Regions from separate parts of the Mesorhizobium sp. M8A.F.Ca.ET.202.01.1.1 genome, predicted to be linked through region 3. Evidence: predicted binding sites of a transcription regulator. Region 3 holds the regulator's gene; each other region holds the start of a gene.
The links. The regulator LexA, encoded in region 3, represses DNA repair genes until DNA is damaged. The targets are predictions, from matches to a motif close to TGTTCNNNNTGTGTTCNG.
Positions count from the first base shown of each region.

Region 1: a site for LexA is predicted at 1,765-1,782, ahead of EN845_RS05990 (ImuA family protein). Genes of this name have one in related genera too.
Region 2: a site for LexA is predicted at 1,921-1,938, ahead of dinB (DNA polymerase IV). Genes of this name have one in related genera too.

Region 1 is NZ_SRUN01000002.1:254,514-258,707, forward strand. It holds partial or broken gene EN845_RS05985 (DUF6504 family protein) at 1-1,061, opposite strand, end outside; gene EN845_RS05990 (ImuA family protein) at 976-1,728, opposite strand; gene EN845_RS05995 (hypothetical protein) at 2,194-3,321, shown strand; gene EN845_RS06000 (hypothetical protein) at 3,324-4,194, shown strand, end outside.
Region 2 is NZ_SRUN01000004.1:59,155-63,348, forward strand. It holds gene EN845_RS10850 (SDR family oxidoreductase) at 1-453, opposite strand, end outside; gene EN845_RS10855 (dihydrofolate reductase family protein) at 582-1,169, opposite strand; gene EN845_RS10860 (helix-turn-helix domain-containing protein) at 1,278-1,694, shown strand; gene dinB (DNA polymerase IV) at 1,971-3,218, shown strand; gene EN845_RS10870 (excalibur calcium-binding domain-containing protein) at 3,222-3,623, opposite strand; gene EN845_RS10875 (YkvA family protein) at 3,973-4,194, shown strand, end outside.
Region 3 is NZ_SRUN01000010.1:132,378-136,571, forward strand. It holds gene EN845_RS21600 (ComEC/Rec2 family competence protein) at 1-1,843, shown strand, start outside; gene lexA (transcriptional repressor LexA) at 1,837-2,580, opposite strand; gene EN845_RS21610 (GntR family transcriptional regulator) at 2,991-3,764, opposite strand; gene EN845_RS21615 (ABC transporter substrate-binding protein) at 3,918-4,194, shown strand, end outside.

The DNA.
Region 1 (4,194 bases), on a different contig from region 3:
CTCCTCGACGAGGGAACTCACGGCCTGGCTGCGCTCCAGAGGCTCAGCCGCCGTCGCCGCCAAGATCATCATCTCGATGCCGAAGCCGGCCGCGATGGTCTCGATCTTGTCCAGAGCAGCCGCGTCAACCGTTTGGCATCGCGAACGGGCATCGCCATGCCGACACGGATCGCCTGGGCATGGCTGTCGACGCGCCGGCAGATGAGATCGAGACGGCGCGCGCCGATGCCGCGCTGTTCCATCAGGTTGCAGAGCTGGGCGACGAGCTTGCCGATGTAGCGCGCGATTGTCTCGGCCGCGCCGATAGGCTCGGCGAAGGCGCGGCGGACTTCGATGATGTCCGGCGGACGAACCGGGTCGATCGGCTCGGCGACGGCGCCAAGGGCCTGATCGATACGACGGCCGATCTCCGGACCGAAGCGCAACGCAAGCGGGGCGCGCGGCTGTTTCAGGAGATCGCCGATCCGTTGGAAGCCTAGCTTGCGCAGTTCGGCCGCCGTCGAAGGCGCGATCCGCAACGCCTCGAGCGCGAGCGGTTCGAGGATCGATTGACCATGGCCGGCCGGTGCGATGCGGATGGGATGGCCGCCATAGCGGGCCATTGCATGCGCCGCACCCCAGCTGTCCGCGATCGCGGCGCGGGCGACGATGCCGGACATGGCCAGACGTCCGACCATGCCCTCGAGCATCATGGCCTCGCCGCCATGGAGATGGTCGGCGCCGGTCGTGTCGATGACGATCCCGTCGGGAGGGTCGGGCGCTAGGATCGGTGCAAATCGAAGCATCCAGACGGCGAGCCGCTCGAGCGCCTTGGCATCCGCTTGCGGATCGGCGTCCTGGATCGCGAGGCCCGGCACCAGCACCTGCGCCTTCGTCACGGGCATGCCGGGGCGCAGGCCGGCGACGAGTGCGGCGGCGTCGGCGGCGAGCACCAAGCGCCTGTTTTTATCGCGGCCGATCAGGACGAGCGGAGCCTCAGCTGGAGGCGCCCCATCGCCGGCCTTGCGCCGCACCCTGTCGGTCGGCCAGGTCGGCAGGAACAGCGAGACAACCCGTGCCATCGCACGCCTCCAATTCGAAATCGGCACTTTCGCCCGCGCGGGCGCGGATCAATTCGACCAGCCATCGGTGACGGCCGACGCCAGGTACAGGCAATGGCGCCGATGGCAGGACCGAGACGCGCCAGCGTGTCATGGCTGCCGTCGGCTGCCCGAAATCGGCCGCCTCCGCCTGCCGCCGCCATCTCCGCAGCGCGATGCCGATCGTGTGCGCTTCCTCGGCGGCAAGCTGCAGCCGCCGCGAAGCGGTCATGGTCAGGCGCGCGACCTCGCCGACGACCGCGCCCAGCCCGCCATGCCGGATGCCTTCCTCCATGCAGGCGAGGATCGTCTTGTCGTCGCCGGCCTCAACATAGATGACCCGGTCAGGTTTGAGGCCGGCCTGCGCCAGCGCCGGGGCGAACAAGTCTGGGCGGGTGATGCACCACAAGACCTTGCCCCGCGTTCGCGCCGCCACACCGCCGGCGAACAGCGCTGCTGCCGCACCATCGATGGCGCCATTGCCGCCGCCTGCGATTTCATGCAGCGCGCCGAGCGCCAGTCCGCCGCCCGGGAGTCGTGCGTCGATTTCGGCTATTCCGAAAGGAAGTACAGATATGGCGCGCCGGCCTCGGCCCTCGATCTTCTCGATCCGCGCGCGCAATGACTCTATGGCGGGCTCCGGCCGCAAGATGGTGGTTGACCTCCAAGAAAGCGTATATAAGCGTGTTCTCTATTTGTTCTACGATTGGTGAACGAGAGTCAAGTGGGCATCAGCGAGCCGCTGGCGTGTTTCGCGGCGCCGCTTGCGAAATTACAGGCTGCTTCGACAACACAAGGGCGGCGTTAAGCCTCATCTCAGCCGTTCAGCCCGTCATAGCGCGACTCCAGAAGCAGACGATCGTTCAGTATTCCTGCCGCATTCACTCGTTCACTGTTTTTTTGGGCGTTCCCAATCGTAGCTTTGGGCCGATTGACGTGTGAAGCCGTAGTCGCAGCATAATCTGATCGATTTCTCCTCCATTTCGAGAGTACGCATCATTCCACTGAAAGCGCGACTCAATTGCTTTGCCAACGATGTGCAATTCGCTACAAACTCTCCAGGGGGAGATTCCGTGCGCGAGACGATATTTGAACATGTTACGGTGTGGTGCCGATGAACCTGCTCGGCCTGCGCCTTATTGCGCAAATCATGAACTGGACCGATGACGGCGTGGCGACGGCCGAGTATACTTGGCTGCGGCTAATGGCCTCGACTAAATATGACGGCTACAGCGATTTCCGAGCGGGATCCCGCTTTATCGAAAACCTGGCAATCTGGCTGAAACAGTTCGATGCCGAGGACCGCCAGACGGCCTATGATTTCATTAAGCACCGGCTCGTCTACATCTCCAATGCAGAGCTTTATCGCGTGATCGAGGCCTTTTATCCAGAAACGGTGACGCCGCATCTGCGGCGCCTTGCCGCCAAGCAGGCCGGCATCCCACCCCATGAGGTTTGGGGCAGCAGCGATGGGGTCGCAGCCTTCAAGCGGATTAAGCGACGCTCGCTATTCATAGGCATGAGCGACGGCAGCCGCATCGACATCATGCGGCGCGCCAACAGCGGCCGCATCACCCAGGAGCAGGTCGTGCCGATGATGAATATCGGCATCGAGAAATGGCTCGATCTTGCGAAGAAAATCAAGGAAGCCGACGCTGGCGACGAGCAGTTCGAGCATGTCTACCTGATCGACGATTTCACCGGCTCAGGTACGACCTTCATTCGCTTCAAGGATGGCGAGTGGAAGGGCAAGCTGCAAAAATTCAACGACATGCTGATCGGTGCGCGCAAGGCGGTTGAGGCACAGGGAAAGACCTTTCCGATCGTCGAGAATTACGCGCTGCATATTCATCATTATATCTCGACCACCCAGGCGCACGAGGCGCTACTCCAACGCACCAAATTGGCCAATCTCGAATGGGCGGACCGAACCTTCGGGTCAATCGATGTGACCCAGGGCACCTTGCTGCCCGCCTCGCTCAAACTCAATCCAGGCGCTGACGACGCCGTCATCGCGCTTTGCGAAAAGTACTATAATCACGCTCTCTACCTTCGGCTGATCGAACATGCTGGCGAGGCAGAGCAGGCCGATCTCAAGATGGGTTATGCCGACTGCGCCTTGCCGCTTATCCTTGAGCACAACACACCTAACAACAGCATTCCACTACTCTGGGCGGAAACGACCAATGAAAATGGTCACGCGATGCAGCCCTTGTTTCGTCGGCGTGATAGGCACGGCTGACCATGGCAAATCCATTTCTCCGCCGCGCCACCGAATACATTCGTGACGACACTACTTTCCTGGAGATCGTGAGTCCGGCGCCACTCACCACATTCCTGGCCGAGCATCCTCGCAAGGCCGACATTTTTGATCTGCCCATCCGCATTGTCGGCGCGCCGGGAAGCGGCAAAACCATGCTGGCCATGCTGGCCGAGTTTCGCCTCGTCGAAACGATCCTGCGCGACCCCACCAACGACACTAACAAGCAGCTTTCCATAGCCCTCGCCGGCGCTGGGTTTCTGCAAGACGGGAAACCCGGGGTCGCAGCTGTCCGCATTCCTATGGAATCCGAGTATCGCGACTTCTGGGAGTTGCCCTATGAGGACAGCGTCAAAACCAAACTCGCCCTGTGGCTGGTCCAGGCGCGCACTATGCTCGCTCTGCTGCGCGGCCTAACCAATGGCGACCATCGCCGGCTCGAGGAGATTCGCTTCATCGCCCGGGACGCATCGGAAGCGCACCTCGAGCAGATCGGCGGGCTGACCGCGACCGGCATTCGCGACCGCGCGCTCGAAGTGCAGCGCGCCATCTATTCAATCGGAGCGAGCTTGCTGCCGCCCGACATCGACAAATTGCCGAAGGCAGCGACTGAACCCTATCAGCCTTTCGAATGCATCCAGGAGATCGATATTCCGTGGATGGGAGAGCGTCTGACGGTCAAGCCGCTCGCTATCCTAGACGACGTACACGCGCTTCACCCAGACCAGTTCGAGCAGATCTTCACCGCGCTCGCGCGACGAGAGATCAAATTCGGACGCTGGCTGATGATGCGGCTCGACGCCCTCAGCCCTGGCGCCGTGTTCCGGTCGGCTCGTAGTGTCGCCACGCATAATC
Region 2 (4,194 bases), on a different contig from region 3:
GTCGCGCAGATAGACCTGCATGAACTGGCTGGGGCGCAGGTGAGTCCACGCCATGCCGGCTCCCTCCAGATAGCGCTCGACCTCCTCATGCATGCGCGTGAAGCGGAACTTGGTCGCGTCATAGCCGATGTTGGATTCGGCACCGGAAAACTTCACCACATGCGTGACGCCGGCCTGCTTGCAGGCGTCGATGAAACGACACTGCGTCTCGACCATGTCTTGCGCGGCGGTCGAAATCATCAGCACGCGATCGATGCCGTCGAGTGCCGCGCCAAGCGTCTCCGCCCGGCGCATATCGCCCTCGATCAGGTCGACGCCCGCAAGTCCGCCGAGCCCTGCCGCGGATGCCCGGTCCAGATCGCGAACCAGCGCCCGCACTTGATACTTCCGCCGTGCGAACTCGCGTACGATTGCCTTGCCGTTCAGGCCGGTGGCACCTGTCACCAGGATCATAGTCTGTCTCTCCATTCAGCATTGATGCGGCCGCCCTTTCGGCGACCGCATCTTGAAGACGAAGAGAAGCGGGCAAAGGATTCCGGCCAAACGTCTTTTTTTTCGGCGCGAGGCCGTACGCCGCCGGATCAGCCCGCCGGCGCGTAGCGGCTGACCACCATGCCGCAGGCATAGGCCTTCGCGCCGAGCAGCCGCAGGTTTCGGAACCCGCCCTCATCGAAGATACGGCGGCCGGCGCCCAGCACGGCAGGATTGACGAACAGCTGGAACTCGTCGACCAGCCCGGCCGCGATCAGCGCCGACGCAAAGCCGGCGCCGCCGAAGACCGCCATGTCGCCGCCCTCGCCCGCCTTCAGCGCGCTGACCTCGCGCGGCAGGTCGCCGCTCACCACCGTCGTGCGCTCCCAACGCGAGGCTTCGAGCCTGTCGCTCGGCACCACCTTGCGCGCTTCGACGATGCGCCGGGCGAAAGCATAGAACGGATCGGCCGGATATTTCCTCGCCGCATTGCCCCAATGGGTGAGATAGCCCTCCTCGGCCATCTTGCGGCTGAGCAGAATCGTGTCGATGCCGGCGAACACGGCGTTGAAATCCTGTTTCAGCTCGGCGTCCCAGCCATTGTCGTCGCCCCACTCCCAGAGCTGCCACGGGTGATCGGCATCGGCGCCGACGAAACCGTCGACCGACACCTGCATCTGCAGGATGAGCTTTTTCATCGGGTGTCCTCGTCAGATTTGCCTAGGTACGGTTTACTTTCGGAACCATTTGACCTGCCGGGAAAAATGATGTCAATAGTAAAGTGATTTAAAATTGGAACCATAGGGATGTCGACGCGCGAACGATCCGCTTGCCCGATCAACCTGTCGCTGGAACTGCTCGGCGACCGCTGGACGCTGCTCATCATCCGCGACCTGATCTTCGCCGGCAAAAAGCATTTTCGCGAGTTCCTGCAATCCGATGAAGGCATTTCCTCGCGCACGCTGGCCGAGCGGCTGCAGACACTGCAGGACGAAGGCATCCTTACCCGCAGCGACGACCCGAGCCACGGATTGAAGGCAATCTACCGGCTGACCGAGGCCGGCATCGACTTGCTGCCGGTGCTTGCCACGCTCGGCGCCTGGGGCAGCAAGCATCGCAAGGCCGATGACAAGCTGGCCCGTATCGCCGAGGAACTGGCTGCCGGCGGCGAGCCGGCGCTGGAACGGATGAAGGTGGCACTGCGGGCAGAGCATATGGTGTAGGCGGGAGCGCTGTTCTAAGGGCGAAGCAGCTTCCTTGAAAGTCGGCGCCGCGGGTCGCCGGCGGAGCCGCCGCCCTTTCTCCCCGTCACTATACGGGGAGAAATGCCCGGCAGGGCAATGAGGGCAGCACTGCCGCCTGGGTAGCCAGTCGAAGCATTTGAACTAGGTCACACTCCCCAACGAGATGCCCCCACAACCTGCCTCCCGATTGACAATGGTCCGCTTTTGTTCTCCATATGTTCCGGTCTATCAGCAATCGCGGATGAGCGGAACAGGATGGAAACGACGGCCACCATCCTGCATGCCGATCTCGACGCCTTCTATGCCTCGGTCGAGCAGTTGCTCGACCCCACGCTGCGCGGCAAGCCGATCGCGGTCGGCGGCGGCGTGGTGCTCGCCGCCTCCTATGAGGCGCGCGCCTTCGGCGTGCGCGGCGGCATGCCGGGGCGCAAGGCGCGCGAGCTTTGCCCGCAATTGATCTTCGTCGGCGGCAATTTCAGCCACTACCAACGGCTGGGCGACGCGGCGATCAAGGTGCTCGACGATTTCACGCCGGTGGTCGAGCGCATCTCCATCGACGAGGCCTTTGCCGATGTCGCCGGCTGCACGCATCTGTTCGGCTCGCCGCGAGAGATCGCCATGGCGATCCGCCGCCGTGTGCGGGCAGAACTCGGCCTGCCGATCTCGATCGGCGTGGCGCGCACCAAGCACTTGGCCAAGATCGCCTCGCAGGTCGCCAAGCCCGACGGGCTGGTGGTGGTCGACCCCGGCACCGAGCTTGCCTTCCTGCACGATTTGCCGGTCTCGCTGATGTGGGGTGTCGGGCCGGCAACCAGGGCGCGGCTGGCCGAGATCGGCGTCGAGACCATCGGCGAACTGGCCCGCACCCACAGCGGCGCGCTGACGCGGCTGCTCGGCCCCGCCGCCGGCGACAAGCTCGCGGCCCTGGCGTGGAACCGCGACCCGCGCAAGCTGGAGATGAAGCGCCGGGCGCATTCTGCCGGCGCGCAATCGGCGCTTGGGCAAAAGCCGGCCGTGGCGCGGGTGATCGTGCCGACACTGCTGCATCTGGCCGACCGCGTCGCCAGCCGGCTGCGCGCCAAGAACCGCCCCGGCCGCACGGTGACGGTGCGCGTGCGCTTCGCCGATCTCAGCGCCGTCACCCGCTCGATCACGCTGGAACAGCCGATCTCGGCGACGATCATGCTGGCCGAGATCGCGACGGACCTGGTGCGCGGCGTGCTCGCTGACCATCCACGGGAGAAAACCATCTCGCTGCTGGCGATCTCGGTCTCGCATCTGGAAGAGAGCGCCGAGCTGCAGCTCGACCTGCCGCTCGGCCTTGCCGACGAAAAGCGCCGCCCCGGCAGCCGAAAGGGCCTCGCCCGTTTCGGCGCCGACCGCGCCGTCGACAAGATCCGCGAGCGCTTCGGCAAACAGGCGGTCGGCTACGGCACGGTGGCGCTGGAGGCGGGCCGTTCGGTGCCCGACGAATTCAGGGAACTGGCGGAAAAGGAGCTGTGAGAATTACCTGCCAGTACGCCAGTAGCGATGCACCTTGACGCCGCTGCCGCTTTCCCCATGCCAGGGCTCGCAGGCGATACCGTCCTTGTCGGCGTCATGCGTCGGCCAATAGCCAGGCTGCCCCTTGCGCGCTGGGGCAAGACCGACGGCGCGGGCAGCTGCACAGTTCGGGAATGCGGCAAGATGCCTGAGGGCGGAAAGCGGCGAGTCGATCTGGATGCCAATAAAGCCATAAACAATGTAACCAGAGAGAAGGATGAACGGCGCAAAAAGTGCCGCCCATTTCAGCCCGCCATAGCGACGAGGCACATGCCAATGCAACAATGGCAGAAGCATTCCCGGTACGCCCCCGGTTCCAATACCCCAAGGCAATTTATCTTGAGCCGCCTGTCGTGACAATGACATCGGACTTACGCAAGGTTCCAGACGAATTGAGGGAACTGGCGGAAAAGGAGCTGTGAGCGCTCGCCGTCGCTCACGCCTTGCGGATCAACGTGCCGAACCAGGCGGCGCCGCGGTCACGGCCGACAGCAGCTCGCGCTTCACCAGCACCGGCTTTTGATAGGTCTTCCTCACGGCAATTCCCCCACGCCCAGGCATCTGGCGGCAACTAGCATCCGGCAGGCACCGCTTGTCAAGAAGAGGCGAAATTGGCTAGCGGGGCAGTTTGCAGATCGCGAAAATGGTTGCAATGATCGTAGCGAAGGGAGCGGCGGCGCCGACGGTTCGAGATCCTATAAAAGAGGGTTGCCGTGTGACCATCCTTGACAAGGCAAAGCAATGGGCAAGGGCCATCAAGCGCGATGTGGTCGCCTTGTGGCTGGCCGCCCGCGATCCCCGCGTTCCCTGGTACGCCAAGGTTGCCGCCGGCGTGGTCGCCGCCTACGCGCTCAGTCCTATCGATCTGATACCCGATTTCATTCCCGTCCTCGGATATTTGGACGATCTGATCATCGTACCGCTCGGCATCCTGCTT
Region 3 (4,194 bases):
ATTGCGCTATGCGCCGGAAAGGGTCCGGCTTTCGGCACGCAAGATACCGCCGGAAATGACCGCTGGCTCGCTTATCACAGGCTACGCCAAACTGCTGCCGCCGACCGGTCCGGTGCGGCCGGACAGCTACGACTTCTCCTTCGACAGCTATTTCGCAGGCATCGGCGGCAGCGGCTTCTTTCTCGGCAATCCAACGGTTGTCGCTACCGACGATGGTGAGATGTCGCTGCCAGCCCGTCTTTTTTCAAGCATCGAAAACGCCCGCGAAGCCATCGCCGACCACATCAGGGGCAGCATCGGCGGCGCCGAAGGCGAGATCGCGGCGGCGCTGATCGTCGGCGTGCGCGCCGGCATTCCCGATGAAATCAACGAAGCGATGCGGCGTACCGGCATCTATCACATCATTTCCATTTCGGGACTGCATATGGCGCTGGTCGCCGGCACCATCATGGGTCTGTTGCGCGGTGCCTTCGCGCTGTTTCCAGACTTTTCCGCGCGCCGGCCGGTGAAGAAATATGCGGCCGCCGCCGCACTTTTCTCGATCGCCGCCTATCTCGTCATTTCCGGTGTCGTCGTTGCGGCCGAACGCAGCTTCATCATGCTGGCGGTGATGCTGATTGCCGTCTTGTTCGATCGCGCGGCGCTCACCATGCGCAACCTGGCCATCTCGGCGATCGCCGTTATCCTGGTTTCCCCGCACGAGGTCGTCGGCCCGAGCTTCCAGATGTCGTTCGCGGCAACCGCGGCCCTTGTTGGCGCCTATGCCGGCTGGGCGGACCACCGCGCTGGTAAGACGAGGCCACCGTCGCCAAAGCGGTCACTACCCGGGTTCCTGACGCGAAAATTCCTGCTGGCGACAGGTGGATTGGCCATGACCTCCATCATTGCCGGCAGCGCGACGGCGCTGTTTGCCATCTGGCATTTCCAGCGCGTATCGCCGCTCAGCCTGTTCGCCAATCTGGCCGTCATGCCGATCGTGTCGGTGGTCGTCATGCCTTTTGCGGTCCTCAGTTCGCTGGCGATGCCCTTCGGCGCCGACGGCCCGTTTCTCTACGTGATGGGCAAAGGCCTGACAGCGATGATCGCCGTATCGTCATGGATATCGGAGCGCTCGCCAATCGATGGGGTAGGTCTGATCTCGCAGCAATCCGTGCTGCTGGTGGCCGTCGCGCTGGTCATCGCGACGATGGCGACGACCTGGCTGCGGCTCGCGGCACTGCCATTCGCACTTGCCGGTCTGTTGACTGTGTCGGACATACGCACGCCCGACGTGCTGATCTCGGAAGACGCACGGCTGGTCGCACTGCCGATCGGCAATGGCGAACTGGCCGTCAACCGGGAACGTCCGAACGAATTCGCGGCCGACAACTGGAAACGCGCTCTGGTCTCCGAAACAATCGTCAAACCGGAAATGTTCGACAAGGCGGACGGGCAATTCGATATTGCCGCTCCCACCGACCTGCCGCAGGGATCGCCGTTCTATTGCCGCGAAGGCCTTTGCCTTGCCAGGCACCCTTCCGGCGCGATCGTCGCCTATGTCGAGGATCGCAAGAACACCTGGAAAGCCTGCGCCTTCGCCGACCTGATCGTCGTCAATGACGCGACCGCCTATGACGCCTGCCACAATCCGCTGGTTGTCGTCGTCACGAAACGGCAGCTCGCCCGCAAGGGAAGTGCTGCCGTCTTCTTCGATCCCCAGTCGGCCACAACCCCGGCTGTGATCGAATTCGCTGTCGACGGACCATACCGGCCCTGGCACGAGCAGCGAAAATTCTCACGCGAGGCGAGGGGGCTGCCGCCCTATAAAAAGCCAGACAAGTCCGATGGCAAACCGGCTCAGTAGCGCCTGATCAGCCCGACCAGCTTGCCTTGTACCTTGACTCTGTCCGGCCCGAAAATACGCGTTTCGTAGGCTGGATTGGCGGCTTCGAGCGCGATCGAGGCGCCTTTACGGCGGAACCGCTTCAGCGTCGCTTCCTCCTCGTCGACCAGCGCCACGATGATTTCGCCCGGACTTGCCGTGTTCGCATTGCGGATGATGACCGTGTCGCCGTCGAAGATACCAGCCTCGATCATCGAGTCACCCTTGACCTCCAGCGCATAGTGCTCGCCGCCCATGATCATATCCGGCGGCACCGAGATCGAATGCGTCTGATGCTGGATGGCATCGATCGGCACACCGGCGGCGATACGGCCCATGACCGGGATGGACACGGCTGAAACCACATCGTCGTCATTGCCGGCCGCGGGCAGACGCGAAGGCGCCGTCGCCGGCTTGAGCTGGCGGCCAAGATTGTTTTGACCAAGGCTGCCCTGGATGACGCTGGGCGAAAATTTCTTTGCCGCGTTCAGGCCGGGCGCGATCGAATCCGGCAGCCGCAGCACCTCCAGCGCGCGCGCCCGATTGGGTAGCCGGCGAATGAAGCCGCGTTCCTCCAGCGCCGTGATCAGGCGATGAATCCCGGATTTGGAGGCAAGATCGAGCGCTTCCTTCATCTCGTCGAAGGAGGGCGGTATCCCGCTTTCCTTGAGCCGTTCGTGGATGAACATCAGCAGTTCATGTTGCTTGCGTGTCAGCATGGCGGCCCCCAAGGCATTGAACGAAGGTCTGAACCAGAATCGAAAAAACAAACCCAGAACAAACACTATCTGTTCCAGTTGTGTTCCGCAACCGTTTAAAGTTTAATGAATTTGTTAAGGCTGCGGATGTTTTTTGTCCGCTACGGCGGGCAGAAGCCGACCTTTTCCGCCATCGGCAGGCCCATTGAAATCGTTATGGTTAATGGCCTGTGGCCCATCCGCTCCCGAGTTTGGCGTCAGCCGTTCGGAAGGCTTTCCCCGGGCGGATTGTATAATTTATCGGTCCGTTATTCGCGGAACGAAACGAAACCAAAACGCCAACGACTGGCAGCTTCGGGGCAGCGATGGACCCAGGCGTCCGGCCCCACTCCGACCAACGCGTGCGAATAGGTGTCGCGGAAGCGCCGGAGTCATCCCGAACCAGCTTTCAAGCTGCCGGCGCGGGCGGCGTATTTGGTCGGGCCGCTGTCTTCGCTGTGGACATAGACGTGCAGGGTGTAGCCGATATGGGCCACCATCAGCGCCTTGGCCCGCTCGACGTCACGATCGAGTGCCGCTTCCATGATCGCGGTATGGTGTTCGATCGCAATCGCTTCGCGCAGCGCCTCCATCGCCTCTTCGTAGCCATCCTTGAGGCCGGCCGCGGCCCGCAATGTCGGCGCCAGACCAAGAAAGCGATGATGCCGGCGCAATTGATCCGAGATCGTCGAGCGGAAACGCAACAGCCAATCGCATGTGGCGGCACTCAGCAGCGCCGCATGGAAAGCCTCGTGATTCTCGTCCCATTTGTCGACCGCCGCATCCGAGGGATCGTCGACCGCGGTTTTGCAACGGGAGAGCCGGTAGTGGGCGGTGACCACGGCATCTTCCCATTCCTTGCCGCCTTTCTCCATCGATTCGAGGAACAGGGGGATCTCGACCACCATCCTGGCGCGCGCCAGGTCCTCCAGTTCGGCCCGCGACACCCGAGCCACGGTAAAACCGCGATTGCTGATGGCGGTGACCAGGCGTTCGGCCTCGAGCCGCGACAAGGCTTCGCGCAATGGCGTCCAGCCGACTCCATAGGTGCCGCGCAGTGCACTCAGTTTGAGCGGGGCGCCGGGCATGAGGCGCGTGGTCAGGATATCGCGCCGCAACAGCTGATAGGCTGCCTCCGTCTTTGTGGAGCTCGTTTGATCCTGCATCGCGGTCCATCCGTCGTCTGGCAGGGAAAATTATATATGATGTAGGGGCATGGCAAGAATTATATATAATGTTTGACACAAGCCGGCGGACTGACCATGATCGTTTGCAGTAGCCGCGCTGCAAGCGGCGCTGATCAAATCTGGGAGGAAATGATGTTGAAGTCGAAATCCGCTTGGTTGTCGGGTTTGTTCATGGCTAGCGCGTTGATGGTGAGCGCCGGCAGTGCCGCCGCCGACCAGATACGCATCGGCATTGCCAATTTCGGCGAGCACCCCCAGCTCAATGCCGCCATAGCCGGCTTCAAGAAGGCGCTGACGGACAATGGCTTCGTCGAGGGCAAGGACGTCGTCTATACGGAAAGCCATACCAATTTCGATGCATCGCTGGTGCCGCAGATGATCGCCAAGCTGCAGGCGGAGCAGCCCAAGC